2 regions of the Paraburkholderia sp. GAS33 genome follow, and region 2 is predicted to be linked to the other one. Evidence: riboswitches for the same ligand, from Rfam matches in the RefSeq annotation. Region 2 holds a riboswitch; the other holds the start of a gene.

Region 1 (15,716 bases), on a different contig from region 2:
CGAGGCATCGTCGAGCCGGTGCATCATGCGCGTCATCCAGTACGAGAAGTGCTCCGCGCGCCAGACGCGTTTGAGCGCGGTAGCGCTGTAGTTATCCAGCAGATCCCGGCGGTTTTCCGCGTAAAAGGCCAGCAAGGCAGCGGTCAACACACGCACATCGGCGATCGCCAGGTTCATGCCCTTGGCGCCCGTCGGCGGCACGATATGGGCCGCATCGCCAGCCAGAAAGAGCCTGCCGTGCTGCATGGTGGTCGAGACAAAGCTGCGCATGGCAACAATGTTCTTCTGGAAGATCTTGCCGTCCACCACTTTCTGACCGTCGGAAGAATCGACCCGCGCGTGCATTTCGGCCCAGATGCGATCGTCGGACCAGTTGTCGACGGAGTCCTTCGGGTCGCACTGGAAATACATCCGCTGCACGTTCGCCGAACGGGTACTGACCAGCGCAAAACCCCGTTCGTGGCGCGCGTAGATCAGTTCGTCGGAAGACGCCGGCCCTTCGCACAGGATGCCAAACCATCCGAACGGATAGACGCGCTCATAGTCCTTGCGCAAGACCGCAGGAATCGACGCTCGCGACACTCCTTGCGACCCGTCGCAGCCAATCACGAAGTCGCACTGAAGCTCGCACGCCTCGCCTTGATGGCGAAAGCGGATTGAAGGCGTATCCGTATCGATACCGTGAATCGAAGTATCCGACACGCTAAACAGCAAGGTGCCACCCGCCTCCAGCCGCGCCGCCACGAGGTCCTTGATGACCTCGTGCTGGGCATAGACGGTGATCGAGTGGCCTGTTAGTCCGGTCAGGTCGATCCGGCGGCGCTTGCCCTCGTAAGCCAGTTCAAAGCCATGATGCAGCGCGCCCTCGGCCTTCATGCGCGCGCCGACACCGGCCTCGCAGAGCAGATCCATGGTGCCCTGCTCGAGCACGCCGGCGCGGATGGTGGATTCGATCTGCGCGCGCGTGCGCGATTCGAGCACGACGGACTCGATGCCACGCAGATGAAGCAGATGGGAAAGAAGCAGGCCTGCCGGCCCGGCGCCGATGATGCCGACTTGGGTACGCATAGATGTCTCCTGTCGCGGTCGGTGAGAGTTGGCGCTTTAGCGCCGACGCTCACCCCATGCAACGCAGTTGCGATTGGCGGTAATTGATTTGTGGATCAAGTGTGCCGACCGCGGACCGTATCGCGCAACGCTATATGACAGATAACAACTATGCCGTTTTGAGATAAGGCCGTGACTTCAGGTCAACATCGGCGTCAAGTCCGGATCGCCTTTGGCCATCGCCCGCTGATAAGCAGGCCTTGCACCGATGCGCTGCAGGTACGCGAGTATGTTGGGATAAGGCGTGAGATCGAGAGGATGGAACAGGCGCATCGTGGTCAGCGAGAAAACGCTCATGATGTCGGCTGCGGTGAATTCGCTGCCCGCGAGATAGTCGTTATGCGCGAGGCGCGTCTCGACCAGTGCCAGCACTTTTTCAAGGCGATCGAGCGACGACGTTTGAACCGGATGGTCCGGCGCCAGTCCGCAACGTCCCACAGTCATGGTTCGAAGCATGACCGGCTGCAGATTGCCGTTGGCGAAGTGAAACCAGTAGAGATACGAAGCAAAATCCGCATGGTCCGATGCGTGCTGCAAACGTCCATGACCATAGCGGGCGAGGATGAACTCGACGATAGCAGCGGACTCGGCCAGCAACATGCCGTCGACTTCCACAAGCGGCGCCGCGCCAAGCGGATGCAGCGCCTTCAGCTCCGGCGGCGACAGGCGCGTGACGGAGTCGCGCGTGTATTTCTCGAGCTCGTAGGGAACGCCGAGCTCTTCGCAGAGCCACACGATCCGTTCGGATTGCGAGTGGCCCAGGTGATGGATCTTCAGCATGTAACTTTCCTTGTAAGAAGCGTGGCGGTGATCAGGCGGGGTTCAATGGACAAGCGTGCCACCTCGCGTTTCAGGTTCCATATAACCTGAATTCCAATACGTTAGCGTGAAAGTCGCCACTCTTGACATGGTCGCGCTCGCAACTCATGGACACATGCGATCGGATTTGCCAGGATAAGGGAAGGCATCGAACTTGCTGAGCCCCTTGGAAAAGTCGTCGCACCACGCGGCACCCCAAACAACGAGGACAACCGCATATGGCAACGCGCACGAAACCGCAGATCAGGGTCGGCATTGGCGGCTGGACGTACGCCCCATGGAGAGGCGTGTTCTATCCAGAGGACCTGACGCAAAAGCGCGAACTGGAATACGCGAGCCGCCAGTTGACCACCATCGAAATCAACGGCACCTTCTACGGTTTGCAAAAGCCCGAGAGCTACATGAAGTGGCACGACGAGACACCCGACGATTTCGTGTTCTCGCTCAAGGCGCCGCGCTACGCAACCAACCGGCGCGTGCTGGCAGAAGCCGGTGACAGCATGGAGCGCTTCTTCGCCAGCGGCCTCACCCACCTGAAAAACAAGCTCGGGCCGATCAACTGGCAATTCGCCACAACCAAGCAATTCGATGCAGAGGATTTCGAAGCATTTCTGACGCTGCTGCCCAAAAAGCTGGACGGGCTCACGTTGAGGCATGCGGTCGAAGTCCGGCACGAGAGCTTCCGTAGCGAGGCCTTTGTCGCGCTGGCGCGCAAATACGGCGTCGCTATCGTGCTCGCGGCGGAAGGCGAGTATCCGCAGATCGCCGACCTCACCGCGCCCTTCGTGTACGCCCGGATCATGGGGACTTCCGAAAAGCAGGCCCAGGGCTACTCGAAGAAGGCGCTCGACACATGGGCGGAACGGGCCAGCCAGCTCGCCGCGGGCACAGTACCGGACGACCTCGAACCGGTCGCGGCAGACACCGGCGCGAAAAAGGGACGCGACGTATACCTCTACGTGATCAGCGGCTTCAAGGAACGCAATCCCGCAGCAGCGCTAGGGATCATCGAGCGACTACATCAATAACTCATCCGCCCTCGAAAGAAACAGCTTCAACACTGCAGACGTATTCGATTTGCTGTAGCCGATCACCAGATCGATCGTCGGCGCCTCGCCTTCGAGCGGACGGCTCACTACCGACCATGGCAGCAGATTGTTCGCGTACTCGGGCATCAGCGCCAGACCGCGCGTAGAGGCTACTAACGACATCGCCATCGCGAGGTTGTCGACACCATGTTCGGGCGCGACCTCAATCGCCTTGTCCTTCAGATACTTCAAGATCACCTGATGCAGCACCTTGGCCTTGTTGGTCGCCATGATGAAAGGCTCACCCGCGAAATCCCCGGGGCGGATGGTGGCCCGCTCAGTGAGGCGGTGATCGCTCGGCATCAGCACGACCAGTTTCTCCTGGCTCACGACGCGATAGTCGAGATCGAAGCCCGGTTCCGCGCGTAGAAACGCGAGGTCGAGCTTGCCGCGCGCGAGGGCGTCCGCCAGATCCGGCGAGTAGTGGCTCGACACCGTCACGTCGACCTTCGGCAATTCCTCGCGCAACACCTGCATCGCGCGCGGCAACCACGTCATTTCCTGCCCTGTCAGAAAGCCGAGCGCAAAGACCGGCTTGCTCGGCTGCGCCGCGCGCCGCGCCGCTTCGCCCGCTGCATCCACCTGCGAGAGCGCGAGCCGCGCGTGATCGAGAAACGCCTTGCCTGCGGCCGTCAGTTCGACCCCGCGCGCGCTGCGGCTAAACAGGTCGGCACCGACCTCCTCCTCCAGATCGCGGATCTGCCGGCTCAACGACGGCTGCGAAGTGAACAGCCGACGCTCGGCCGCGACCGTCAGGCTGCCGGTCTCGGCAACCGCAATGAAATACCGCAAATGGCGTAGTTCCATAGGCCCTCGAATTCGATCCATGCCTGATAGGCATGCCTGCCAGCTTACAAAGTCTTTTAGCTTTCGACAAGACCTCACTACATTACCCATCAGGCGGCGACGGGACGGCGGTCCACTCATTCAATCCATGCTTGCAATATATATCTACCCAGCAAAGGAAAGATCATGGCTCACTTGTTCACTCCCAGGAACGTCGGCGCTTTCGGTGTTCGGCGCCGAGCGCGTAGGTGTACGGATCTCGCCGTCCGTCGAATGGGGCGGTATCTCCGATAGCAACCCGGAAGCCACCTTTAGCTACGTGGCTAAAGTACTCGACGGTTACGGTTTGGCCTATCTTCACGTGATCGAACCGCGCATCAAAGGAGACGGCACGTTGCATGAAGGTCACGCACCGGTGGCGGTGAAGTATCTGCGCGCGCACTTCTCAGGTCCGATCATCGCCGCAGGCGGCTTCAATGGCGCCAGTGCTGAAGCGATCGTCGCATCCGGCAATGCCGATCTGGTGGCTTTCGGTCGTCACTTCTCGTCGAACCCGGATCTGCCCTATCGCCTGCAGCACAACCTGCCGCTCACGCCATACGTGCGCTCCGCGTTCTGGGGCGGCGACGAAAAGAACTACTCGGACTTCCCGGCTTACGAAGAAGCCGAGACGGTGTGCTCCTGAGCACTCGCCGTAACGCTCAACGCACGACACCACCAGCATCCACTCACATCACGAGGTTTCTATGTCACGCACAGTTCAGTTTGCCAAAGCCGGCGCTCCCGAAGTGCTCGAATTCGTCGAGCATCAGGTGCGCGCCCCCGGCCCGCATGAAGTTCGCATTAAAGTGAAGGCAATCGGCATCAACCGCGCCGAATCGATGTGGTGTCTCGATGACTATATCGAGCCCGTCAAGTTTCCGGCCGTTCTGGGGTACGAGGCCGCCGGCGTCGTCGATGCGGTGGGACCGGAAGTGAACGGCATCGCGGCCGGCGACGAAGTCAATGTCATGCCGTCGTTCTCGATGAACAGCTACGGCACGTACGGCGAAATCGTCATCGTGCCGGAACATGCGGTCGTGAAGCATCCCAATTCGCTGTCCTATGCTGAGGGCGCCTCGGTGTGGATGATGTTCGTCACTGCATACGGCGCGCTGATCGAAGACGCCAAGGTCACGAAGGGCGACTTCGTCATCATTCCGGCGGCCTCGAGCAGCGTGGGACTTGCGGCGATCCAGATCGCCAATTACGCGGGCGCAACCTCGATCGCGCTCACACGCACCTCGGAAAAGCGTCAGCAGTTGCTCGACGCCGGCGCGGCACACGTGATTGCCACGGAAGAAACCGACCTGGTGCAAGAGGTCAAGCGCATCACGGGCGGCAATGGCGCACGCGTCGCCTTCGACCCGGTCGGCGGCCCGACCTTGACCAAGCTGGTCGAGGCGCTGTCCTTCAACGGCATCCTGTACATCTATGGCGCGCTCAGCACCGATGTCACACCGCTGCCGATCCTCGACATGATCGCCAGGGTCATCACCGTCAAAGCTCACAACATCTGGCTGACGAGTGGTGACGAGGCCCGGCGCAAGGCCGCAGTCGAATATGTCCTGAAGGGACTGGAAAGCGGCGCGCTCAAGCCGGTGATCGACCGCACCTTCAAGTTCGACGAAATGGTTGAGGTGCACCGCTATCTGGAGAAAAACGGCCAGTTCGGCAAGATCGTCGTCACTGTCTGAGCACAAGGGGCGCCTCGCCGCGCCCCTTCATTGTTGGCCGAACCCAAACATTGTTTTCAGGGAACGCGCATTTATCTCGCGTGAGCCGGCCGATAAGATGCGTTCGAGGGTGTCGCCAATGACACCAGCCTTCCGCCTTCAGCCCCGTTGTGCCGCGCGCCGTCACGACGGGCGTTCGCGTCTTTGCGACGCGTCGCGGGTTGCCGCGCTCAGCCGTCCCGACCCGTCGTGGCGGGCAGAGGCGGTCCCGGGGAGCGGAATCAGATAAAGGATTCGACGTGAACGTTACAGGACCCGAGCCAGACCTGGCAGCCACGATGAACGCACCCACGGGGCGCAGCCGGCACCTGAAGGCAGATGCGGCGCAGCGTAACACTGTGGTTGAACGTGCCTTTTCGACCGCTGGCGAGGCGCTTGCGCGTCCCCGCCTCGCAGATCCATGGGCAGTGGTGATTGCCGGATTGAAAGAAAGCGCCTTGTCCACGCAGGACGAGATGGGTGATAGCGATGTGGAAGAAGCGGCGGCTACGGGCCGCATGCAAGGCGCGCCTCGCCTCTCCGCGACGCGCTCCGGTCGCGATTGCGCCAACCCGGCGCGCCGAGGTGCAGCGGCTGATCGTTCGCGCGGAAGGGCCGCCGAAAACAAAAGCGCCGTGGTGACGTTTGTCGAGCGTTTCACCGCCAAATCGGTTTCGATTACGTGGCGCGACTCCACCGCCGCCAACTACTGCGAACAGTTGTGGATTCGCAGGATCGCGCGCTCGCAGGGCATTTGCGCCATCACGGGATCCAGCATCGTACGCGGCGACGCGGTTTATGGGCCCGCAGGCCGCACTGCGGCACGGCCGGCCAATGCCGCGCAAATGGTGCTCGCCGAAGCGATCGAGGAACTCGAAGCGTCGCTGTAACGCGCATCGAATCTGCAGGGTGGTCTTCCGGCCGCGCGACGGTACCACAGCGCGGCCAGATCACCAGGCTGTGGCTGCCTGGGAGGTTTTTTTGATCTTCCGGTCGTGCACGCCCCAACATACTTTCATTTCCCCGACACCCTCCTATAGCAAGCCTCATTGGGCCACTCAGCGCCCATCATGCGGCATTGCGTTTGCAGCACATGCCCGCGAGGCATGGCCACCAGCCCACAAAGTCTTTTTCCTTTGTGCTGTGCACCCCTAAATTAGCTCTCATGGCAGCGACGCGAACGTCCACCCCCCGCGCGTCACAGCTCTGAACTACCGGATGACGAACACGCATCCGAACTTCACAGGCACAGCAGCTTTTAACCTCACTGGAGATTGACCATGACTAGCCTGACTGGAAAAACCGCTCTCGTCACCGGCGCTTCGCGTGGCATCGGCCGCGCCAGCGCCCTCGCACTCGCCAGACAGGGCGCAGAGGTCCTGATTCACTACAGCAGTGGCGAGAAGGAGGCCGACGCTGTCGTTGCCGAGATCCGCGCAGCCGGCGGCAAGGCAGAGAAGGTTGGCGCCAATCTGCGTGCGGCAGACGGTCCGCACAAGCTAGCAGCAGCGGTGCGTGAAATGGTCGGCGAACGGCTGGACGTTCTGGTGGCCAATGCCGGCATCTCCAAGGCCGCGAGCATCGAGGACACCACCGTTGAAGATTTCGACAATCTGTTCGCGGTGAATGTGCGGGCGCCCTATTTCCTCGTGCAACAGCTGCTGCCGGTGCTTGGCCAGGGCAGTAGCGTCGTACTGCTGTCGTCGCTTGCCGCCCATTCCGCGGTGGGCGTGCTGTCGGCCTATGCCTCGACCAAAGGCGCGGTCGATACGCTCGTCAAGCATTTCGCCTCCGCACTCGGCGAACGTGGCATTCGCGTGAATGCGGTTGCGCCTGGCGTAGTCGCCACCGACATGTCGAACTTCACGAAGACGGATGCCGGTCGCGACATCACGCTAGGCATGCAGGCATTGAAGCGCATCGCGCAGCCCGACGACATTGCCGGTGCGGTCGCGTTCCTCGCTTCCGATGCGGCCCGCTGGGTCACTGGCGACACGCTGCACGTGGATGGCGGCTCGAAGCTCTGATTGAACAGTAATCTGGAGGCGGCCTTTGTTATTTCGCCGGACGTCCGAACGCGTATGGTCTAGCCTGTCTTCATGTGATCGAACCGCGTGTGACAGGCATCGAGACACTCGTGGAAGACCTGGCCACCGGTCGCGTCATCGTTCCTGCGCAAAATCGTCAAAGGGCCGATCATAGGGGCAGTGGCCCGCAACACCCGTCTCGCCGAGCGCGGCCCACGCTGCGCGGCGAATCAACCCAAGGAGTGTTTCAATGTCAAGCAACCTGAACCAGACAGGCAAGACCGTCAAGATTCCAGGCGCCGATCATCCGATCACCGTCGAGCCGAACCCGGCGCGCATCGTCGTCAAGCTCGGGGGCAAGGTGATCGCCGACACCCGCGAAGCATTGACGTTGCGCGAAGCGGCCTACCCTGCTGTCCTGTACATCCCCAGAAAGGACACGGACATGACGCTGCTGGAGCGCACCGAACATACGACCTATTGTCCGTACAAGGGCGATTGCTCGTATTTTTCGATCCCGTCGGGCGGAGAGCGTTCGGTGAATTCGGTCTGGACCTATGAACATCCGTACACGGCAGTCGCGGCAATCAAGGACCACCTCGCCTTCTATCCGGACCGTGTAGATTCGATCGAAGTGCACGCCTGAGCCGGCGAACTTCGCGACTTCATGACGGTTATGACTTACCGCGTGAGCAGCGTCCCAGCTTGCTCACGCGGTCTCTCTCTTCAACGATCTTCCACAGACGACCGCTCACCCGCCAAACACCTCGACCATCTGGGCATTGAACCCGTTCACGAGTTCATGTTCACCCGGCCCGGGATTGCCGCGGAACAGCACGGTCGCATCCACCAGCACCTCATCGGTGTCCGTACCGAGCACTGCGATAGTCTCGTTGATAAACGCATCCAGCGGCATCGCCTGTTCAGCTTCGCGGCTGTTCATCAGGTCGGTGCGCACCCACGGCGGCGCGATTTCGAGGACTCGCACCGTGGTATCGCGCAACATGAAGCGCTGCGACATGATGTATGAATGCAACGCGGCCTTGGTCGACGAATACACTGCAGTCACGGCCAGCGGCACGAACGCCAGCACTGAGGTCGTATAAGCGACCACCGCATTGTTCTTCGTCTTGAGATGCCCGAGCAGCGCCGAGGTCATGCGGATCGGCCCGATCAGATTGGTCTCGACGGTAGAAACCAGCAGCACATCGTCGATCCGGCCCGCAGCGCTATCCGGTTGCATGATGCCGGCGTTATTGATCAGCACATTGAAGTCGGGATAGTCGCGGATCAGTTGCGCCGCGGCCCGCTCGATGCTTGCCGCGTCAGTCATGTCCAGCTCGATGGCGGCCATGCCGGGGTTGGCTGCGACCACCTCGTCGAGAAGGCCGCGACGGCGTCCGCTAATGATCACCTTGTTGCCGCGCTGATGCAGCGCCTCGGCCAATGCGCGCCCGATACCCGAGGTGCCGCCTGTGATAAAAATCGTGTTTCCTGTCAGTTTCATGATGGTGTCCTAAATAATGTTCAAGGCATCGTGGTTTCGAAGTCCAATGTTTCTGGGCTAGGACTTCACTCCGGGAAACGGTCGCCGAACATCGGCAGACCGCTCGCGGATTGCTCCCTGGTTGCCTCGTCCTGCAATACGTCCCAGTGCTCGGCGAGCTTGCCGTCTTCGAAGCGGACCACGTCCGCTGCAATCCACGCGGCTGGCCTGCCGCTGCCGGAGAAACGGCCATGCGCGATCACGTAGTCGCCTTCGGCCACGATCAGCTGGTTCTCGTAACGTAGCGTGTCAGGCAGCGTGCGGATCAGACCGAACAGCCCGTCGCGCCCCGGTGCAATGTGTGCGCTGTGCTGGATATAGCGGTCCGACCAGAAGCGTTCGGCGGCCGCGTAGTCGCGCTTATTGAAAAGCGTATCGAAAGCCTCGAGGACGAGGGCCTTGTTCTGCTCAGGCGTGGTTGTGCTCATGTCAGTCTCGATAGATGAAGGTAGATGAGTCGAAGCGCCGCCGGACATCTCGGACGTCGACGGAACGCAGAGCCGGAACGGTTGCGTGGTGAAGTAAAGATAAGGGCGGCTGAACGGCAGCGGTAGCCGCTCTTTTTCGCTATCTCTTATGTATGCGGCGCATAGATGGCCGCGCTTCACGGCGCAGATCGGCCATGAGGTGTTCGACGACTGCGCGCCCTGCCGCGCGGGTTGCCCGGCCCATTGGAAAGTACGCATGCACTGGGACGGCGTCGGTCGTCCAGTCGGCGAGCAGCCTGACGAGCGAACCGTCGGCCAGCTCGCGCCGGCAGGCCCATTCGGTCGTGGAGGTAATGCCGATACCTCCTACCGCGGCGGCGACAGCGCCCTCGTTTTCATTGGTCGAGAAATGCGCTTCGAGATCGACCACCACCTCTTCGCCGGCACGCTCGAATTTCCAGCCCGACGGGACCACCGACGCCGGCCCGCCGACGATGCGATGCCGCGTGAGATCCTCCGGCCTCTCCGGCGCGCCATAACGGTCCACATAGTCGCGCGAGGCGATGATCACGCGCTGGATCTGCGTAATCAGCGTGGCGGTTGCGCTCGAATCGACCAGCCGCCCGAGCCGGATAGCGACATCCACCGCGTCCTTGACGAGATCCTGCGGACGGTCGCCCAGCAAAACCTGCAGACGTAGCTCCGGATGAAGTTCGAGAAACGGTGTTAGACGCGGGATGACCTCGCGAATCGCCACACTGGCCGGCATGCTCATGCGCAGCATGCCGCGCAGTTCGCCGCCATCGCGCACGCTGTGTTCGGCGTCTTCGAGCGCGATCAGGATTGAATCGAGACGCGCGAGGAACTCGGCGCCGGCCTCGGTCAGCACGACGGCACGCGTGGTCCGCGTGAGCAGCCGCGCGCCGAGGTCGGTTTCCAGATCGGCGATGATGCGCGATACCTGCGATTGCGACAGCCCGCATTCGCGCGCCGCAGCGGAGAAGCTGCCAAGACGGGCGACGCGGGTGTAAAGCTTGAGGGAGAGGATGTCCTTCACGGTGGCGGCTGTAGGTGGTTGCTGGAGGCGGGTGAGCCTGGGCAAAGGCTATACGATTGATGCATATTTCGCAAATGTCAGGCGAATCCAGTGCATGGTTGCCGGGCCGCGTGTCATCCTGATGTTCGAACCAGGTCGCATTGCAAAAATCGCTTGCCCTATTTTTTGGGAAAGGCTACCTTTACGCCGTTCTACACGCTGTCGCGGGAGAGACTGTCACGCCGAAAGGCGGTGGCGGCGCCGACGGAGCAACCGCCCCGGAAACTCTCAGGCACAAGGACCGCCCAGCGGGAACATCTGGAGAGCGGCGCTTTCAGCGCCCACCGAAGGGGATTTCCGTCCGCCCGGCAACGGGGTGCGCACGGAAAGAAACTCTCAGGTACATGGACAGATGGGGCATGGAAGCCGGAAACGGCCGTGCTCACTCACTCTGGACCATGACATGTCACGTATCGCCATCATCGGCGCCGGCATTACCGGCGTCACGACCGCTTACGCCCTTGCGCAACGCGGCTTCAACGTCACCGTGTTCGAACGCCATCGCTATGCTGCGATGGAAACCTCTTTCGCCAACGGCGGCCAGCTCTCGGCCAGCAACGCGGAAGTGTGGAACAGCACCGCGACGGTCCTCAAGGGCCTGCGCTGGATGCTGACCCGCGACGCACCGCTCCTGCTCAATCCCCTGCCGAACTGGCACAAGTACTCGTGGATGGGTGAATTTCTGCGGCAGATTCCGCACTACCGCGCGAACACGATTGAAACCGTGCGGCTCGCGATTGCCGCGCGGCAGCATCTGTTTTCGATGGCGGAACGCGAGGGGATCGATTTCGACCTCGAACGGCGCGGCATCCTGCACGTGTACAAAACCCGCAAGGAGTTCGATGCAGCCGCGAAGGTGAATGCATTGCTCAAGGAAGGCGGTCTCGAGCGCGAGCCCGTAAGCGCTGACGAAATCCACCGGATCGAGCCCGCGCTCGACGGCACCTTCCACGGCGGTTTCTTTACACCGTCCGATTCGACCGGCGATATTCACAAGTTCACGCGCGGTCTCGCTCAGGCATGCGAGCGCCAAGGTGTCGAATTCCATTACGACACGGAGATTGCTTCGATCACGCGTGATCAGACTGGCGCATTCAGCATTGCGGCCACGAAAACGGGGCAGCCGTTTCAGCAGTCGTTTGCGCGGGTTGTGGTGTGCGCCGGTGTCAGGAGCCGCGAATTCGCCTCGATGCTGGGCGACCACGTCAACATCTACCCCGTCAAAGGTTATTCGATCACCGTCTGTCTCGACGATGAAGCGAGCCAGCAAGGCGCTCCGTGGGTCAGCCTGCTCGACGACAGCGCGAAGATCGTCACCAGCCGCCTCGGCGCCGATCGCTTCCGCGTGGCAGGAACCGCTGAAATCAACGGCTTCAACCGCGATATCAGGGCCGAACGGATTGCGCCCCTGGTCGACTGGACGCGCCGTTATTTTCCGCAGGTGAATACGTCGCGCGTCATACCGTGGGCCGGTCTGCGCCCCATGCTGCCGAGCATGTTGCCGAAGGTGGGCAAAGGCCGTTTGCCGGGCGTGTTCTATAACACCGGCCACGGGCATCTCGGCTGGACACTTTCGGCGGCCACGGCTGCAGGTGTAGCGGACGTGATCGAGCAGACCAGCCAGCGCGCGGCCTAGCCCTCTCCGGCTGCTCGCGGGCGTTCAGAAGCAGCTTGCGCTCTCGCCTCAACGTGTGCATCATGCATATATGCACACTGCACACGTTGAGGCATCGCCATGACGCAGCGCACCGAAAACCTCCTCGGCGTACTCGCCCTGCTGGTGACAGACGAGATGAACGCGCAAAACACCGTGGCCACCCTCGCCGGCCCCACGGCGCGCGCCATGCTCAATGCCGTTGGCCAGTACCCCGATTCGTCCATCGAAGTACTGCGCGATGCGGTGGACCTTTCGCATCCGGCGGCAGTCCGTGCGGTGGCGGGGCTTGTCGAAGCGGGCCTGATCGAGAAAAAGCCCGGCCCCGACAAGCGCGCTGTAGCGCTCGCCCTCACCGCCGCCGGCAAGCGTGAAGCAAAGCGCATGCAGGCCGCGCGCGAACGGATGTTGCAGCGCGTGGTCAGCCGTCTCGACGCGGACGAACGCATCGTGTTCGAAGACCTGCTGATCAAGATTCTCTGGCATGAAACGCGTGATCCAGCGCATGCCATGCAGTTGTGTCGTCTGTGCGACGAGGGCCCTTGCCTGAAGGCAGGCTGCCCGGTCGAATGCCGTGACCAGGGCTTGCCCATGCCACAGCGGAGCGGCGCATGAATGCCGCGGTCTCTGCACGCTGGCGTGCGATTGGAGCGCTGACCGCCGTGTCGGCGTTCACGCAGATCGGCCAGTTCGGCATCGGCTTCATGGTCTTGCCTGTCTGGCTGGCTCATCAAGGGCTCGACGCACCGCGAGCCGGGCTCTTTTCCGCAGTTCAGTGGGCGGGCATGTTTACCGGGTTGCTTTCGGCGCCACGACTGGTGGAGCGGTTCGGCGCCAGGCGCACCGTGTTGCTCGCGCTGGCGGCAACGGTCATCGCCTTCGCCAGCATCCGCGCACTAACCTGGCCTCTATGGATCGTCCCCGGCTTTCTGATCGGGCTCGGCATGGGGCTGCGCTGGATCGCGAACGAGACCTGGCTTTACCGGCTGGTTCCTGCGGATGCCAGCGGGCGCGTGGTCGGCATGCACGAAGCGTTGATCGCCGTCGCGGGGGTGATTGGTCCAGCGCTGGCCGCGTGGTGCGGAGTCGACGGGCCAATCATTTTTATAGCCGGCGCGGCATGTACGTTCGCCGCGGCCGTCCCGCTCTGGCTGGCAGGTTCCGATGCCGCCGATGATGCAAACACACAAAGCAGCCAACTCGCTCGTGCGTCCGGGGTTCATGAAGTTCCTGAGGATACCGAATCTGACGAAGCCGCCGATGCGCTCCAGGCCGCCCGGTCGGCTCAGCGCGCCGCCAGCAGACAGGCAAACGGTATCGACCCGCTGATCGCCCTGGGCATGGTGGTCGTGGTGGTAGGCGGCCTGGGCGATGGCGCGCTATTCGGCCTCTTTCCCCTCTTCGCCAATGGCCGCGGCCTAAGCGTCACACAGACCGCCACACTGCTGACGTGTTTCGGCGTTGGCGGCATGGTCCTGCAGTTTCCGGTCGGCTGGCTAGTGGATCGCACCGGCCTGCCGACAGCGGTCATGTTTTGCGCCGCAATCAGTGCGCTATCGATTGTCTCGTTCGGACTCGCAGCGCCCGCTTCATGGCTGCTCGGCGCGAGCGCGCTGCTGCTAGGCGGTCTGAACAGCGCATTCCTCACGCTCGGCGTCTACGCCGCGGCCTCCGGCGCGAAAGCTGCACTCATCCGCAATATGCGGCTGATTTCGCTGACTTTCTGCGCCAGTTCGATTGTCGGCCCTTTGCTCGCCGGTTTTGCAATGAAAGCGCTCGGCAACGACATGCTGATATGGCAGTTGGCGCTGGCAAGCGGCGCACTTGCCGTCTACACGCTGGGTCTGCTCGAGGGCCGGCGTCAGCCGCGCGGAGCGTCCTCCACGAGCTAACGCCAACGTCAGTGCCGCTGAAGCATCAACGTGTACCGGCTACCTTGCGCTGCCGCCACAGGCACAACACATCGCATGCAATATGCGCCGCGGCAATCGCGGTGATCTCGCTTTGATCATAGGCCGGCGCCACTTCCACGACATCGGCGCCAATCAGATTCACACCGGTCAGGCCGCGCACGATCGCCAGCCCTTGCGCCGACGACAGGCCGCCTGCGACCGGCGTGCCCGTACCCGGTGCAAAGGCCGGGTCGAGGCAGTCGATATCGAAGGTCAGATAAGTGGGACGCTCGCCGACAATCGACATGATCCGCTCCACCGCGGCTCGCGTACCGTGCTCGTGCACCCACGCCGCATCGAGGATATTGATGCCCATGAAGTCGTCGTTCCACGTGCGGATGCCGACCTGCACCGAGGTCTGCGGGTCGATCAGGCCGTCCTTGACCGCCTTGTAGAACATTGAGCCGTGATTCAGGCTGTCCGGGCTGTCGTCGGCCCAGGTATCGCAGTGTGCGTCGAAGTGGATCAGCGACAGCGGCTTGCCATACTTCTCGGCATGCGCGATCAGCAGCGGATAGGTGATGTAGTGATCGCCACCCAGCGTCAGCATCTTCGCACCCGAGCGCAGGATCGTGCGCGCATGCTCGACGATTGCCGGCTTGATAGTCAGCGGATTGTGCGCGTCGAACCAGCAGTCGCCGTAGTCGGTCACGGCGAGATCGTCGAACGGATTGAATCCCCACGGATAAGGGTACAACTCGGACAACTGCACGCTTGCCGCACGCACCGCAGCAGGACCGAGGCGCGCACCGGAGCGAAAGGTGGTCGCCAGATCGAGTGGAACACCCGAAATAGCCACGTCGACACCGTCGAGCTCGCGCGTGTACTTGCGTCGCATGAACGACAGCACGCCCGCATAGGTGTTTTCGATCGAGGAACCGTACAGGGACGGACGGCGGATTGCACCGTCGCCATAGAGAAGTTCAGTCATGGGATGACCTGATAAAACATGCCGGCAACACGCGCGAGGTTTCCCGAGGTTGTACGCGTATCGCCCGGCTTCGGATTCATTGGGAACGCGACGGTGCCGTAATCGCGCACCGCCGCGCTGGCTTGCGAATCCTTTAGCGCAGCCGCACCAGCGTAGACTTCAGCTCGGTGTACTTCTCCAGTGCGTGCAACGACTTGTCGCGGCCGTTACCCGATTGCTTGTAGCCGCCGAACGGGAAATTCATGTCTCCCCCTTCGTCGTAGCAGTTGACCCATACAGTGCCGGCCCGCAGGCTGCGCGCCATTTCGTGAGCGGTGGTCAGATTCGAAGTCCAGACTGCGGCAGCCAGGCCGTATTCACTATTGTTCGCAATCCTGATGGCCTCTTCCGCCGTATCGAACGTGATGACCGACAGCACCGGTCCAAAGATTTCTTCACGTGCAATTTTAGCATCGGCCTGGGTGTCGAAAATGGTCGGCTCGATATAGTAGCCACCGCTCTCCTGCTTCACGCGGCCGCCCCCGAGCA
Region 2 (15,716 bases):
TCATGCCGAAGCAGTCGTCCGAATCCATGATGGAGAACTGCGGCTTCAGGCCCACGTGCTCGGCCTCCTGACGCAGAATCTGCACGCCGAGCGAGTGGAAGGTACACACCGTCAACTGATTGACGGGCACCTTGCGGCCTTCCTTACCGGGCGTGGTCAGCGTCTTGCCTTCGAGCAGCTTGCCGACGCGTTCGCGCATTTCCGCCGCCGCCTTGTTCGTGAAGGTGACGGCCGCGATATGGCGCGGCTCGAAGCCTTTGACTTCGATCAGGTGCGCAATTTTCTGCGTAATCACGCGCGTCTTGCCACTGCCTGCGCCGGCAAGCACAAGACAGGGACCATCGAGGTAGCGCACCGCTTCGTTTTGAGCGGGATTCAGGCCAGCGGACATCGTGTTTGGGCGGGGGGTGTTGCGGGTTGAGGGTGCGGGCAGGGATGCTAACACGAAGCCGGTGACGGCTCGGACATGCCACAATTACAGGCCGCGCGTCGTCGCCGCGGTGGCAAAGCGGCGCGCATTCTTGCAGGAAACTCACATGTCTGCACCGCTGAAAACAGGATTGATGGGTTACGGTTTTGCTGGCGCCACCTTCCACGCGCCGGTGATCGAGCACTGCGGCCGGGCCACGGTCGCTGCGATCGCGACAAGCAAACCCGAGCCGGCTCGGGCTGACTATCCGCGCGCCAAAGTCGTGCCCGATCTCGATGCGCTGCTCGCGCTCGACGACATCCAATGCGTGGTGATTGCCACGCCAAACGACACCCACTTCGACCTCGCCAAACGCACGCTCGAAGCCGGCAAGCACGTGGTGGTCGACAAACCGGTCACGCTGACGGCCACGGAGGCGCTCACGCTCGCCAACCTGGCGCTGGCGCGGGGCCTCACCTTCGCGCCGTTCCACAACCGTCGCTGGGACGGCGATTTCCTCACCGTTCGCGACCTGCTCGCCAGCGGTGAGCTGGGCCGTATCACCCACTACGAGTCGCATTTCGACCGCTTCCGTCCGGATGTGCGGCCGCGTTGGCGCGAGGAAGCGTCGCGTGGCGGCGGCCTGCTGTTCGATCTCGGGCCGCATCTGATCGACCAGGCGCTGGCGCTCTTCGGCACGCCCGCCACGGTGTCGGCCACCGTCAAAACGCATCGCGATGGCGGGGGCGCCACCGACTACGTTCATCTGCAGCTGGGCTACGCGGATCTCGAAGTCGTGCTGCACGCAACCACCCTCACCGCGCTCGCGCCGCCGCGCTTTGCAATCGACGGCACGCGCGGCAGCTACGTCAAGCGTGAACTCGACACCCAGGAAGATCAGTTGCGAGCGGGTTTGCGCCCGGGTGACGCCGGTTTTGCTGGTGGCAACCCGGCGGGTCTGCTGCGCGTACTGGACGCGAGCAATCAGGAAACTGAACGCGCTTTGCCGACCCGCGACGGCGACTATATCGGCTTCTATCGCTCGCTGGCGGCAGCCATCCTCGATGGCGAGCGTTTCCCGGTCAGCCCTCAGGACGCCGTCGACGTCATGACGATCATCGAACTGGCCGCGCGCAGCGAAGAGGAAGGCCGGCGCCTGCCCTTCGAGCGAATCCGCTGAGATCGCCGCGCAAGTCGCGGCTTACATGCGGACAACCGCTGCTAACAGTTCCGAAAGGGACGGTCCGTTACAATATGTTTCTGAATTCAGGTCATCGTGTGGCTGCGGCTAGCCGTTGCTTCACGATATCGAACTACCCGTCGATCAAGACCACGACGACCGCAGGCAACTGCATGGGACCGGAGTAAGCGCTCAAGCGCTAACTCCGACCAACAAAAGGAGAGTACGCATGCAACGTTTCACCCGTGCGCTGGCAAGTCTGGCACTGGTTTCTTCGCTGGCCGCCTGTGTGGTCCCGCAACAGGCACCGCCCCCGGGACCTAACCCGCACGAAATCGCAGTTCAGCGCCTGAATCAGGTTTACGGCCGTGCCGACAACCTGAGCCGCCGCATCGACAATCACGTCAATCAAGGCTATTACCCGCCCCCGCAAGGTGGCGCGCTGCATCACCGCCTCGACGTGATCCGTCAGGAAGCGCGTGACATGTCTGCCCAGCATGGTGGTGGCCTGTCGGGTGAAGAGCAGCGCGTGCTGAACCAGGAACTCGACGGCGCAGCACACGCAATCGGCGAGTAAGCCGCTCAGTCAATCTGTTCAGCAATTCGCCGTGAAAGCACAGGCGCGGGGGTCATTCCCCCGCGCTTTTTTTTGGCGCTCGCGCCGCCCGCTGCACCGCCGCATAGCTCTCCAGAGCCTTCATTTGACAAGCCTCGGGGCCTCGCGTACATTCGCCGCACGCGTCGGGAGAGAGCGTTGGCCGCCATGTTTTTTGCGGGCCGCGCCGCCGAAGGGGCACACCCACAAACTCTCAGGCAAAAGGACCGGCTGCGTCGAAGAACCCGTCTGATTCCGGCATCGTCCGGGCTGCATCAGGCACCGGTTTTTCGCACTCTGGAGAGCGGCAGTAGCCACCGGCATCGACCATCATCGAGCCAGGCAGGCTGCCCACCGAAGGGGCGCGCGTTTCACCGTGATGGCTCGCAGGCACTTGCAAACCCGCACGGCAGCGCAATCTCTCAGGTATCGAGGACAGAGGGGTCATGCATGGCATCGCTCGCAGGCTTTTTGGCCGCGAGGAATGAAGCCGCATGGCCTTTTTGTTATCCGTCGAGATTGCCTGAGGCCCTGATGACCGAACTCAAACACACCCCGCTTAACGCCACCCATCGCGCGCTGAAGGCCCGCATGGTCGATTTCGGCGGCTGGGACATGCCCGTCAACTACGGCTCGCAAATCGACGAACACCACGCGGTGCGCACCGACGCCGGCATGTTCGACGTGTCGCACATGTGTGTGGTCGATTTCGCCGGTGAGCGCGTCCGCGCGTTTTTCGAACACGCAATCGCTAACAACGTGGGCAAGCTGCAAGCGCCGGGCAAGGCGCTCTACACCTGCCTGCTGAACCCGAACGGCGGCGTGATCGACGATCTGATCGTCTATTTCTTCTCCGAAACCCACTTCCGCCTGGTGGTCAATGCTGCCACCGCAGAAAAGGACATCGCCTGGTTCGGCAAGCTCAACGGCGAAGGCAGCTATGGCCTGACCATCACGCCGCGCCGCGATCTGTCGATCGTCGCCGTGCAAGGTCCGAACGCCCGCGAAAAGGTCTGGCAAGTCGCGCCGTCCACCCGCACCTCCACCGAACTCCTCAAGCCGTTTAACGCCGCCATCGTCGAGAACACGCCGTTCGGCGAGTTGATGGTTGCCCGCACCGGCTACACCGGCGAAGACGGTTTCGAAATCGTGCTGCCTTCCACGTCCGTCTGCGAGTTCTGGGACGCATTGGTGCGCCAGGGCGTGCGCCCGGCAGGTCTGGGCGCGCGCGACACGCTGCGCCTCGAAGCCGGCATGAACCTGTACGGCCAGGACATGGACGACAATGTCTCGCCGCTTGACGCCGGTCTCGCCTGGACCGTAGATCTGAATTCGCCGCGCGACTTCGTCGGCAAGGCGAAGCTCGAAGCGGACGGTTGCCAGTGCGCTTTTGTCGGACTGATCCTGCAAAAGGAAAACGGCAAGGCTGCCGGCGTGCTGCGCGCCCATCAGAAGGTCGTCACGCCGCACGGCGAAGGCGAAATCACCAGCGGCACATTCTCGCCCACCATGCAGGAATCCATCGCCTTTGCACGCGTGCCGAAGGACGTGAAGCCCGGCGATGTCGTCCACGTGCAAATCCGTGACAAAGCCCTTCCCGCAAGCGTGGTAAAACTGCCGTTCGTGCGCAACGGCAAAGTTCTTGCTGCTTAAGCTTTCGTTGCGCGCGCTTCCTCCTTTTTAAGTTTTTACCGTACACACCGCACAGGAGCATCCGATGAGCATCCCGGCCGATCTGAAATACACCGAATCGCACGAATGGGTCCGCACCGAAGCAGACGGCACGCTGACGGTCGGCATTACCGACCACGCGCAAGAAGCGCTCGGCGACATCGTCTTCTTCGAAGTCCAGGAACTGGGCAGGACCGTTAGCGCCGGCGACACCGTCGCCGTCATCGAATCCGTGAAAGCCGCCTCCGATATCTACGCGCCGGTCTCGGGCGAAATCATCGAAGCCAACACGGCTGTCGCCGACACGCCCGACTCCGTCAACAGCACGCCGTATGACAGCTGGCTGTTCAAGATCAAGCCGGCAGCCGATGCGACGCATGACCGCCTGATCGACGCCGACGCGTACAGCAAGTCGATCGGCGAGTAAGTTATTTCAAACCCGCTTTAAACGTCAGGTGCGGCGTCCGACGAACGCGGACGGCCGCACCGCCAGGAACACCCCATGAAGCTCGAACACCCGGATCGTCTGATGAACCGCACTCCTCTCTCGCTCGCCGCGCTCGAAGTGCATGACGCCTTCGCTGAACGGCATATCGGCCCGGATTCGGCCGACAGCCAGGCGATGCTCGAAGCCCTCGGCTTCGCCTCGCGCGCCGCGCTGATCGACGCCGTGATTCCGAAGACGATCCGCCGCACCGAAACGCTGCCGCTCGGCCCCTTCGCGCAACCGAAGAGCGAAGCCGAAGCGCTCGCCGCGCTGCGTGAGCTGGCCGACAAGAACCAGGTGTTCCGCTCGTATATCGGGCAGGGCTATTACAACGCGCACACCCCGACGGTGATCCTGCGCAACGTCCTCGAGAATCCGGCGTGGTACACGGCTTACACGCCGTATCAGCCGGAAATCTCGCAAGGCCGTCTCGAGGCGCTGCTGAACTTCCAGCAGATGATCATCGACCTGACGGGCCTCGCCATCTCCAACGCATCGCTGCTCGACGAGGCCACCGCCGCCGCCGAAGCGATGACGCTGCTGCAACGCGTGGGCAAGCCGAAGTCGAACGTGTTCTACGTCGCCGACGACGTGCTGCCGCAAACCATCGAAGTGGTGAAGACGCGCGCTACACCGGTGGGCATCGAAGTGAAGGTTGGCCCGGCTGCGGATGCCGCGAGCGCCAACGCCTTCGGCGTGCTGCTGCAATACCCGGGCGTGAACGGCGATGTGCGCGACTACCGTGCCCTGGCTGAAGCTGTCCATGCTGCAGGCGGCTATGTGGTGGTTGCCGCCGATCTGCTCGCGCTCACGCTGCTCACGCCGCCGGGCGAATGGGGCGCGGACGTGGCTGTCGGCAACACGCAGCGCTTTGGCGTGCCGGTCGGCTTCGGCGGTCCGCACGCGGCGTATCTCGCCGTACGCGACGAATTCAAGCGGCAAATGCCGGGCCGTCTCGTTGGCGTCACTGTCGACGCACAGGGCAAGCCCGCGCTGCGTCTCGCGCTGCAAACGCGCGAACAGCACATCCGCCGCGAAAAGGCGACCTCGAACGTGTGTACCGCACAGGCGCTACTCGCGATCATGGCCAGCATGTACGCGGTCTATCACGGCCCGCAAGGTCTGAAGACGATTGCCCAGCGTGTGAACCGCGTCGCCGCGCTGCTCGCGGCCGGTGCGAAAAAGCTCGGCTATACGCTCGTCAACGAAACGTTCTTCGACACGCTCACGTTCGAAACCGGCGCCCGCACCCAGGCGCTGCACGACGCGGCGGTCGCCAAACGCATCAACCTGCGCCGCGTGAGCGACACGCGCGTCGGCATCTCGATAGACGAAACCACCAAGCGCAGCGACCTCGCCGATCTGCTGGCCGTGTTCGCGCAAGCGGCGTTCGTGAGCGAAGTGCCGCAAATCGACGCGCTCGACGCCGAACTGCCCGCGGAAAGCTCCGTGCCGGCCGCGCTCGAACGCACCAGCGCGTATCTCACGCACCATGTATTCAACCGTCATCATTCGGAAACGGAAATGCTGCGCTACCTGCGCAGCCTCTCCGACAAGGACCTCGCGCTCGACCGCTCGATGATCCCGCTCGGCTCCTGCACGATGAAGCTGAACGCGACCTCGGAAATGCTGCCGGTCACGTGGCCTGAGTTCGGTCAGATTCACCCGTTCGCGCCGGCTGAGCAAACCGTCGGCTACCGCGAAATGATCGATCAGCTCGAGCAGATGCTCGTCGCGGCAACCGGTTACGCAGCGGTTTCACTGCAACCGAACGCCGGCTCGCAAGGTGAGTACGCGGGTCTGTTGATCATCCACGCTTATCACGCATCGCGCGGCGAAGGTCATCGCAACGTCTGCCTGATTCCCGCTTCGGCGCACGGCACGAACCCGGCGTCGGCGCAGATGGCCGGCATGCAGGTCGTGGTGGTCGCCTGCGATGCGCAAGGCAACGTCGATATTGAAGACCTGAAGGCGAAAGCCGCGCAACACGCGGACAAGCTGGCTGCGATCATGATCACGTACCCGTCGACGCACGGCGTGTTCGAAGCCAACGTACGCGAAATCTGCGAGATCGTGCATGCACACGGCGGCCAGGTATATGTGGACGGCGCCAACATGAACGCAATGGTCGGCCTCACGGCACCGGGCCAGTTCGGCGGCGACGTTTCGCACCTGAACCTGCACAAGACGTTCTGTATTCCGCACGGCGGTGGCGGCCCAGGCGTCGGCCCGGTGGCAGTGGGCGCGCACCTCGCGAAGTTCCTGCCGAACCAGACGTCGTCGGGTTACGAGCGTGCGCCGCAAGGCATCGGCGCCGTGTCGGGCGCGCCGTACGGCTCCGCTTCGATCCTGCCGATCTCGTGGATGTACATCGCGATGATGGGCGCGAAGAACCTCACCGCTGCGACCGAAACCGCGATCCTCAACGCCAACTACGTCGCCAACAAGCTGGCGCCGCATTATCCGGTGCTGTACTCGGGCCCGGGCGGACTGGTCGCGCACGAATGCATTCTCGACCTGCGCCCGATCAAGGAAACCAGCGGCATCACCGTTGACGACGTCGCCAAGCGCCTCGCCGACTACGGCTTCCACGCGCCGACCATGAGCTTCCCGGTGCCGGGCACGCTGATGGTCGAACCGACCGAATCGGAATCGAAGGAAGAGCTCGACCGTTTCATCGAAGCGATGATTGCGATCCGCGAGGAAATCCGCGCCGTCGAAGATGGCCGCTCGGACCGTGAAGACAATCCGCTCAAGCACGCACCGCACACCGCGGCCGTGGTGATTGCGGACGACTGGAAGCATGCGTATGCGCGTGAAACCGCTGCGTATCCGCTGCCGTCGCTGATTGCGAGGAAGTACTGGCCGCCGGTTGGCCGTGCAGACAACGTGTATGGCGACCGCAACCTGTTCTGCTCCTGCGTACCCATCGCGGATTACGAGTAACCGCGTCGCATCCGCTGGCTTGAACCGCGCGCCACCTGACGGTGACGCGCGGTCCTGTCGTTCGTGCCCGGGAACGGCTAACATCACACACCAATCAGCCCAACGAAGGAGTGTCGCATGGTGCGAAAGGTGCTAATGATGGAAAGCCCGAGCTATTCACGGCGCATGCCGTCCTGGCAGGCCGCGGGCACGCCGCTCGCGACGCTGCTGCTGGTGTGCGGCGCCGTCATGCTGCCGGTGCGGCATGCCCGCGCAGCGATGAATTTCTGTGCAGCGCCAGCGCTGCAAACCAGCGAACGCACGAATGCCGATCCGGGCGTCAAGGCACTGGTCGCCAACGTGGAAGCGCATCTGAACGATCAGGCGCACGCGGTGGCGACCTTGCATACCGAAGGCACCTTACCGCACGAAGGGATCTACGATCAGAGCGTCGAAGCGGAGAAAGATCTGGACCTCCTGCGTGACGCGGCGCTCGCCTGGCGCGCCACCAGTGACGACCGCTATCTGAAACTGGTCGACCGCCTGCTGTACGCCTGGGTCACGACCTATCAACCGAGCTTCAACCCGATCGACGAAACCCGTTTCGAAGGCTTGATCCTCGCCTACGACATGACCGCAAGCGCGTTACCAGTGAAAACGCGTAACGCAGCGATGGCGTTTCTGACGAAGCTTGGAAACGGTTACATCGCGCAGATCGACGCGCAACCGCGTCCGCTAACCGGCTCGTTTCGCAATAACTGGCAGAGCCACCGGGTCAAACTGATTGCGATGGCCGCCTTCACGCTCGATAACCGCAAGATGATCAACGCGGCGCAGCGCCTGTTTGTCGAACATATTGGCGACAACATCGAGCCGGACGGTTCGACGATCGACTTTAAGGAACGCGATGCGCTGCATTACGTGACTTACGATCTGCAGCCGCTCGTGACCGCCGCGCTGGCCGCGCGCCGTCACAACCGCAACTGGTTGCCGGAGAAGGCCACCAACGACGCGACGCTGGGCACCGCGCTGAACTGGTTGACGCCCTACGCGTTGGGCACCAAAACGCATGACGAATTTGTGCATTCGGACGTCCCGTTCGATGCGAAGCGTCGCGAAGCCGGCTTGCCCGGCTATTCGGGTGACTGGGATCCGAAGAATGCGGCTGAACTGTTTCACCTCGCGGCGCGTCTCGATGGCCGCTATGCGCCGATCGCGCTGCGGCTCGCGCCGACCCCGCCCGCGTGGCTGGCCGTGTGCCTGCCGCTGCCGGCACGTTAACCCCGTTTTTTATATGCAGGAGCAGTAATGGCAGTCAGTGTGTTCGACCTTTTCAAAATCGGCATTGGTCCGTCCAGCTCGCATACGGTCGGGCCGATGCGCGCGGCGCTGATGTTCGTCCAGGGGCTCGAACGCGACGGACTGCTTGCGGGTACGGCTTCGGTGAAGGTGGATCTGTACGGCTCGCTCGGCGCGACCGGCAAGGGCCACGGCACCGATCGCGGTGTGATGCTCGGCTTGATGGGCGACGCGCCGGATACCGTCAATCCCGATACGATCGCGCAGCGTCTCGAAGCCGTGCGCACTTCGCGCTCTTTGCCGCTGCTTGGCACACACCCGGTGCCGTTCGTGCAGAAGGATCACATTTCTTTCTACCGGCAAGCGCTCGCCGAGCATCCGAACGGATTGAAGCTGCACGCGTTCGATGCTCAAGGTCAGACGCTGCGTGAGGCGACTTACCTGTCCGTCGGCGGTGGCTTTGTGGTCACTGCGGGGGCGCCGAATACCAAGGTGCTGAGTGCGGTCGATCAATTGCCGCATTCATTCCGCAGCGGCAATGAGTTGCTCGCGCTGTGCAAGGCGACCGGCAAAAGCATCGCGCAACTGATGTGGGAAAACGAGCGCGTTTGGCATACCGAAGAGGAAACGCGCGCCGGCTTGATGAAGATCTGGGACGTGATGCAGTCGTGCGTGGCGCGCGGTTGCGGCATCGGCAATCAGGATGCGGATGGCAATCTGCCAGGTCCGTTCCAGGTGAAGCGGCGTGCGCCGCAGTTGTATCGCTCCCTGTCGGGAAATCCTGAACTGGCGTTACGTGATCCGCTGTCGATGGTGGACTGGATCAATCTGTACGCAATTGCCGTCAATGAAGAAAATGCCGCCGGCGGTCGTGTCGTGACTGCGCCGACGAACGGTGCCGCCGGCATCATCCCCGCCGTGCTGCATTACTACACGCGGTTCATGTCCGGCTCGAACCAGCAAGGCGTGATCGACTTTCTGATGACGGCCGCAGCGATCGGCATTCTGTACAAGCTGAATGCGTCGATTTCCGGTGCCGAAGTGGGTTGCCAGGGTGAAGTGGGTGTCGCCTGCTCGATGGCCGCCGGCGCACTCGCGGCGGTGATGGGCGGCACGCCCGAGCAGGTCGAGAACGCCGCGGAAATCGGCATGGAACATAACCTCGGGCTGACCTGCGATCCGGTTGGCGGCATGGTGCAGATTCCGTGTATCGAACGTAATGCGATGGCGTCGGTGAAGGCGGTCAACGCGGCACGGATGGCATTGCGCGGCGATGGCAGCCACTATGTCTCGCTGGACTCAGTCATCAAGACGATGCGCGAAACCGGCGCGGATATGAAGACCAAGTACAAGGAAACTTCACGCGGCGGGTTGGCGGTGAATATTGTCGAATGCTGATTTGTGGCCGCGTCGCTTCGTTCGGCCATACGGCCATACGACCAGCAGCGGCTGGGTGACTTCATGCAAGTCGTAGCCAACGCATCCCTTACAACGCGCCGCCGCTGCCACGCTGCGAGGCTTTACCTTGGCAGCTTGTGCCAATAGCCCGATTGGCGGGCCAACATTGCCCTTTCCGGTGACACCGGCCGCCGAGTCGGCGTAAGCTGTCGAAGCCCGTCGGCCCCACGTGGCCGACCAGCCGACCGACGAGATCCGACTGGAGGCTTCACCGCAATGCCGCTGACGAATGTTCCCGCTTCCGCCACCACTACCGGTGCGCGCCTTGTAGTCGATGCCCTGCTGACGCACGGTGTCGAACGTGTTTTCTGTGTGCCAGGCGAGAGCTTTCTCGCCGTGCTCGACTCGCTGCACGACGAGACTGAACGGATCCAGACCGTTGTCTGCCGGCACGAAGCGGCCGCCGCCAATATGGCCGAAGCGGTCGGCAAACTGACCGGTCGTCCCGGCGTGGCAATCGTCACGCGCGGACCCGGCGCGACGCATGCGTCGATTGGCGTGCACACCGCGTTCCAGGACTCGACGCCGATGATCCTGCTGATCGGCCAATGCGCGCGCGAACATCTCGACCGCGAGGCGTTCCAGGAAATCGACTATCGACGCATGTTCGGCCAGATGGCGAAGTGGGTCGCACAGATCGATGATCCGCGTCGCATTCCGGAGTATCTGAGTCACGCGTTCCATACTGCGACGTCAGGACGGCCAGGGCCTGTCGTGCTGTCGTTGCCGGAAGATGTCTTGAGCGACGCGTGTGCGGTGGTGCCAGGCGCGCCGGCTTATCACCGTGTGGCGGCGTCACCGTCTGCAGCGCAGATGGATGAGCTAAGGCAGTTGCTCGAAGGCGCACAGCGGCCGATGGTCATCGCCGGTGGTAGCGGCTGGACATCTGAGGCGAGCGCGGACCTGCAGCGCTTCGTCGAGAACTGGCAGTTGCCGATCGGTCTCGCGTTCCGCTTTCAGGACACGCTCGATAACGAGCATGCGAACTACGCAGGCGATGTGGGACTTGGCATCAATCCCGCGCTGGCCAAGCGCATCGCGGATGCGGATCTGCTGCTCGTGTTTGGCCCGCGAATGGGTGAAGCCACAACCGGCGGCTATACGCTGCTGGACATTCCGAAGACCAGGCAGACTTTGGTTCACGTGCATCAGGGCGCGGAGGAATTGGGCCGCGTGTATTCGGCAGATTTGCCGATCGTCTCCGGAATGCCTGAACTCGCGTCACTTCTCGCGGCCCTGCCGCCTCCTTCTTCAAAACCGGCATGGGCGGGAGCTGCGGAAGAGGCGCATCGCTCCTACCTCGAGTGGCGAGTGCCGCGGCAGATTCCCGGCGACGTGCAAATGGGCGAGGTGATTCAGCAGCTGCGCGCGCACCTGCCCGCGGACGCCATCGTGACCAACGGCGCAGGCAACTACGCGACGTGGCTGCATCGACACTTCTCGTACCGGCATTTCCGTTCGCAGCTCGCACCGACCAGCGGCGCGATGGGCTACGGCGTGCCGGCGGCGATTGCGGCGAAGTCGCTCTACCCCCAGCGCACGGTGGTAGCGCTGGCCGGCGACGGCTGCTTCATGATGTCAGCTCAGGAACTGGCGACGGCGATGCAATACGACCTGCACGTTCTGTTCATCGTCGTGAACAACAGCCACTTCGGCACGATCCGCATGCACCAGGAGCGGCACTATCCGAACCGCGTGCATGGCACCGGCCTCACCAATCCGGATTTCGCGGCGTTCGCGCGATCTTTCGGCGCACACGGCGAGACGGTGGAACGTACCGAGGATTTCCTGCCGGCGCTCGAGCGTTCGCTCGCGGCGAAACGCGCAGCGGTAATCGAGATTCGCATCCCGCAGGAAGCGAGCACGCCTGGCGCGACTCTGGAGCAGATTCGGGAGCAGGGGCGCAAGTTAAGGGGTGAAGGGAAATAGCTGACGTACGAATGACTCTGTCGGCGCGGCCGCTCGACGCTCTCGCGACGACGGCTGCTAGGCCGAGATCACAGCCAACGCGCCGAGCTCCTTCATCAAAGCCGGCTTGCGCCCCTCGATCACATCTATCTGAATCTGATAGATCACGGATTTGATCACTTCTGTCTGATTCATCTCCGTATCTTCAGTCAGCGTCTTGATGTCTTCGGCGATGCGCGGCGTGACCTTCATGGAGAGACGTCTGCGCGCGGCTCCACGCTGCTCCTTGAAGCGCGCCACGGCTGAGCGATGCGCCCTCATCAACCGCTCCCGAGGATACTCGCCGGAGGCAAACCGATGCAGATACAAGATCATTAAAACCTTGCGAAACTCGGTTGAACTCGCGCTATCGATTGTGTACGCAGCAAGATCAAGCATATCCAGATAAATAGCGGGCAACTGCGCCTCGATGGCCTTCACTTCCTTCTGACGGGTTTCGCGAATAGCCGGCGTGGACTGCGCGGGGATGGCGACTACTTCATCGCACACGTCGCAAACTGAGACGAGGATGTCCTTGACCTCACCCTTGCCGTCACTGAACGGCACATTGCGGCGCGCAAAAGTCGAACTCACGAGCTGCTGACAGCTGTGACAGATCGCCTTGCTCTTCTCGCCTTCTTCATACAGTTTTGTGTTCATGGTCCTGCTCACTGGTGAACGCTTATAAACATGGTGTCTGGATCGCCGACGAAGTAAAACTTCACGTACCAGCCACCTGACGCGATGACATGCACATCGATCGACGCGAACCTGTGATGCGGCGACGATACGTATTCAGTGTCATCACTCTTGACGATGACGCGTTCCACTAACTGCGGCGTCACCTCCCCCATGGTAAGAAGGTTTTTGACATCGACGTTACGACGCGACTCATGCTGAAACCTGCCGGACCTAAGCGCGGCGACGACCGCCTGCTTAACCTCGCAATATTTAACTGGTATCGTCAAAAGCACCCCCGAATTATACGACGTTTATCGTATGAAATGTCGATGTGACCGATTTCATACACCATCGCAATTGTTGAGGACTTTTGATCGACCGGCGAGTCATCCGGATGGCCAACCGCGGAGAGACGAACCGGCGACGCCCGTCCGATGGACTCCAGAGTCGCGGCATCCGAACAGACGAGAGGACAGCAATGCTGGCATTGCGGATATTTTTGCGGACACCGTCTGTATGCGCGGCCAGGTTTGTTCGCCGGCCGAATTGTGCCTCGACTATCAACGATCAATTTGCAGACTTTTCTGCATTGAATTGGGATGGCATGCGGGGTAAAAATCTTCAGGAGCTAAATAGGCTCGGAGTGCGATCCGCAACAATCAGCGTTATAGCGCATGTCTACAAGCCCATGATGCCAGACGATAAATACGAGCCGACGGGTACAAGAGCGGAAGTAACACTAATTCCCGCGTGCGTAGACAAGTAGCGCATTTGTAGCCATATAGAGCCCCGCAAAAAATAAAGCCCCACGAGCCATGAGAGACCCGTAGGGCATAAACACCAAACCAGCCATTCAACGCTTGAAAATCAACTAAACCGAACCATCCTCAAGCGCCGCGAGGCAAAAAACTCACTTCCCACCAACACTCTGCAAAGTCGTCCACTTCCCATCAACAACCTTGTAAAGCGTAATCCCGCCATTCTTAAGATCACCCTTCCCGTCATACTCAAGATGAGCCGCAGTGACAGCCGGCATATCCGTCTTGGCAAGGAACGGCAAATACTTAGCCGGATCGGTCGAATTAGCCTTCTTCATGGCAGCGAACATCGCCATAGCACCATCGTATGCATACGGCGAGTACGTCTGCACATCCTCATTAAAACGCTTCTTATACTTGCTGACATAGTCAGCACCACCAGGCATCTGATCAAGCGGCAGCCCAGCCAGCGAAGCAACAGTCCCATTAGCCGCATCGCCAGCGAGCGACAGGAACGTCGGCGTATGAACCATCTCACCGCCCATGAGCGGAGCCTTGATACCAAGCTCCCGCATCTGCTTGACCATCGGCGCAGCTTGCGAATCCGCACCACCGTAATAGATGAGATCCGGATTAACCGACTTCAACTTCGTCAGAATCGACTTGAAATCAACAGCCTTGTCATTGGTGAACTCACGATCAACGATCGCCCCACCTGAAGCCTTGGCCGCCTTCTCGAACTGGTCAGCCAACCCCTGCCCATAAGCCGTGCGGTCGTCGACAATAGCAATCTTCTTCATGCCAAGATTCTTCACCGCAAACGTGCCGGCAACCGAACCTTGTTGCGTATCGGACGTCATCATGCGGAAAGTCGTCTTGAAGCCTTGTTGCGTGTACTCAGGCGCCGTCGCCATGGCGATTTCGGGGATGCCCGCGTTCGCGTAGATGCGCGAAGCCGGGATCGTCGTGCCCGAGTTGAAATGGCCGAGCATGCCCTTGATGTTGTCGTCCACCAGCTTCTGCGCGACGGTCGTGCCGGTGCGCGGATCCGCCTGGTCGTCCGCCGAATCGAGAACGAAGCGAACCTGCTTGCCGCCGATCATCGGCTTGCTTGCGTTTTCTTCTTCCACAGCCAGCGTGATGCCGTTCTGGAAGTCCTTGCCGTAGTGGGCCTGTGCGCCCGTCATCGGGCCGGCAAAACCGACCTTCACGTCTTCGACCTGCTGTGCGTGTGCCGTCCCCGCCAGCGACATGGCTGCGACGAGCGCGGCGCCTGCCAGCTGTTTCATCTTGTGTTGCATAGCTTCTCCTTGGTACCAGGTGTGAGTGGAGCGGTTTCGGGGTCGCCGTACCGCTTCCGTTTAATTGAATCGACCGTTAAAGGTTCGCTCAACCGATCGTCATCAAATTCGCATTGCCGCCTGCAGCTGCGGTGTTTACGCTGACCGAACGCTCCGTCAGCAGACGTTCGAGCGCATAGTCCTCTTCGCCGCTTTCCAGCGCGCGAGCCGCCACGCCCTGTACGGAGACGATCGGACCCACCCGCTTGGCCACTTCCTTCACCAGCGAAAGCAGTTCATCGCTGTCGCCTTCGAACAGCACGGCGTCGAACGGCGTGTCGGCGCTCTTCTTCACGCTTGCATACGGCTTGAGTGCCGCAGGCAGTGCCGACACCAATTGCTCGCCTGCAGCGCCGTCGAACAGCGCGCGGTTGCCGGTGGCAAGCGCCGCAGCAAACTGCACGCGTGCACCGCTCGCCGTCGACGCCACACACAACACCGTGCCGCGTGCGCCGAGCGTGTAGGTATTGCGCTCGCCGGTCGGGCCAGGCAGCACCGCCGTGGCGCCCGCCAGGCCTTGCGACAGGTAACCGTCGCAACGCGCCGCCAGCGACGCCTGACGCTCGTTGATCAGCCAGTCACGCAGCGCCGTCAGCGCCGAGGACGGATTGTCGCCGTTTTCCGTCGCCTGCGGGGCGTCGGCGATCAGCGCTTGCGCCAGCGTCTTCGGCAGACCGGCCGGACGCGTCGCCAGAAGACGCTGCAAATAAAGCGCGCCGCCTGCCTTCGGACCCGTGCCCGACAGCCCTTCACCGCCGAACGGCTGCACGCCGACCACCGCGCCCACCACGTTGCGGTTCACGTAGATGTTGCCCACATGCGCGCGGCTGATCACATGTGCGATTGTTTCGTCGATGCGCGTATGGATGCCGAGCGTCAGGCCGTAACCGGTCGCGCGGATCTGTTCGAGCAGCTTGTCGAGCGCGTTGCGGCGATAACGCACCACATGCAGCACCGGACCAAACA

What was found. Region 2 has a riboswitch for glycine ahead of gcvT (glycine cleavage system aminomethyltransferase GcvT). Riboswitches for the same ligand answer to the same signal wherever they lie in the genome.
Positions count from the first base shown of each region.
Region 1: another riboswitch for glycine. It lies ahead of P3T24_RS02555 (D-amino acid dehydrogenase); the one in region 2 lies ahead of gcvT (glycine cleavage system aminomethyltransferase GcvT).

Region 1 is NZ_JBNDMP010000001.1:551,468-567,183, reverse strand. It holds gene P3T24_RS02615 (4-hydroxybenzoate 3-monooxygenase) at 1-1,068, opposite strand, end outside; gene P3T24_RS02610 (glutathione S-transferase family protein) at 1,246-1,887, opposite strand; gene P3T24_RS02605 (DUF72 domain-containing protein) at 2,145-2,954, shown strand; gene P3T24_RS02600 (LysR family transcriptional regulator) at 2,943-3,821, opposite strand; partial or broken gene P3T24_RS02595 (alkene reductase) at 4,021-4,485, shown strand; gene P3T24_RS02590 (zinc-dependent alcohol dehydrogenase family protein) at 4,547-5,536, shown strand; gene P3T24_RS02585 (DUF3331 domain-containing protein) at 5,815-6,444, shown strand; gene P3T24_RS02580 (SDR family NAD(P)-dependent oxidoreductase) at 6,835-7,581, shown strand; gene P3T24_RS02575 (DUF427 domain-containing protein) at 7,832-8,227, shown strand; gene P3T24_RS02570 (SDR family oxidoreductase) at 8,333-9,088, opposite strand; gene P3T24_RS02565 (nuclear transport factor 2 family protein) at 9,154-9,555, opposite strand; gene P3T24_RS02560 (LysR substrate-binding domain-containing protein) at 9,695-10,612, opposite strand; glycine riboswitch at 10,900-11,013, shown strand; gene P3T24_RS02555 (D-amino acid dehydrogenase) at 11,055-12,287, shown strand; gene P3T24_RS02550 (MarR family winged helix-turn-helix transcriptional regulator) at 12,387-12,920, shown strand; gene P3T24_RS02545 (MFS transporter) at 12,917-14,197, shown strand; gene speB (agmatinase) at 14,223-15,188, opposite strand; gene P3T24_RS02535 (aldehyde dehydrogenase) at 15,322-15,716, opposite strand, start outside.
Region 2 is NZ_JBNDMP010000005.1:84,205-99,920, forward strand. It holds gene P3T24_RS16915 (UvrD-helicase domain-containing protein) at 1-391, opposite strand, end outside; gene P3T24_RS16920 (oxidoreductase) at 537-1,589, shown strand; gene P3T24_RS16925 (hypothetical protein) at 1,819-2,166, shown strand; glycine riboswitch at 2,322-2,425, shown strand; glycine riboswitch at 2,472-2,633, shown strand; gene gcvT (glycine cleavage system aminomethyltransferase GcvT) at 2,719-3,837, shown strand; gene gcvH (glycine cleavage system protein GcvH) at 3,902-4,282, shown strand; gene gcvP (aminomethyl-transferring glycine dehydrogenase) at 4,358-7,288, shown strand; gene P3T24_RS16945 (alginate lyase family protein) at 7,454-8,548, shown strand; gene P3T24_RS16950 (L-serine ammonia-lyase) at 8,576-9,964, shown strand; gene P3T24_RS16955 (thiamine pyrophosphate-binding protein) at 10,241-11,953, shown strand; gene P3T24_RS16960 (hypothetical protein) at 12,011-12,631, opposite strand; gene P3T24_RS16965 (branched-chain amino acid ABC transporter substrate-binding protein) at 13,563-14,711, opposite strand; gene putA (trifunctional transcriptional regulator/proline dehydrogenase/L-glutamate gamma-semialdehyde dehydrogenase) at 14,800-15,716, opposite strand, start outside.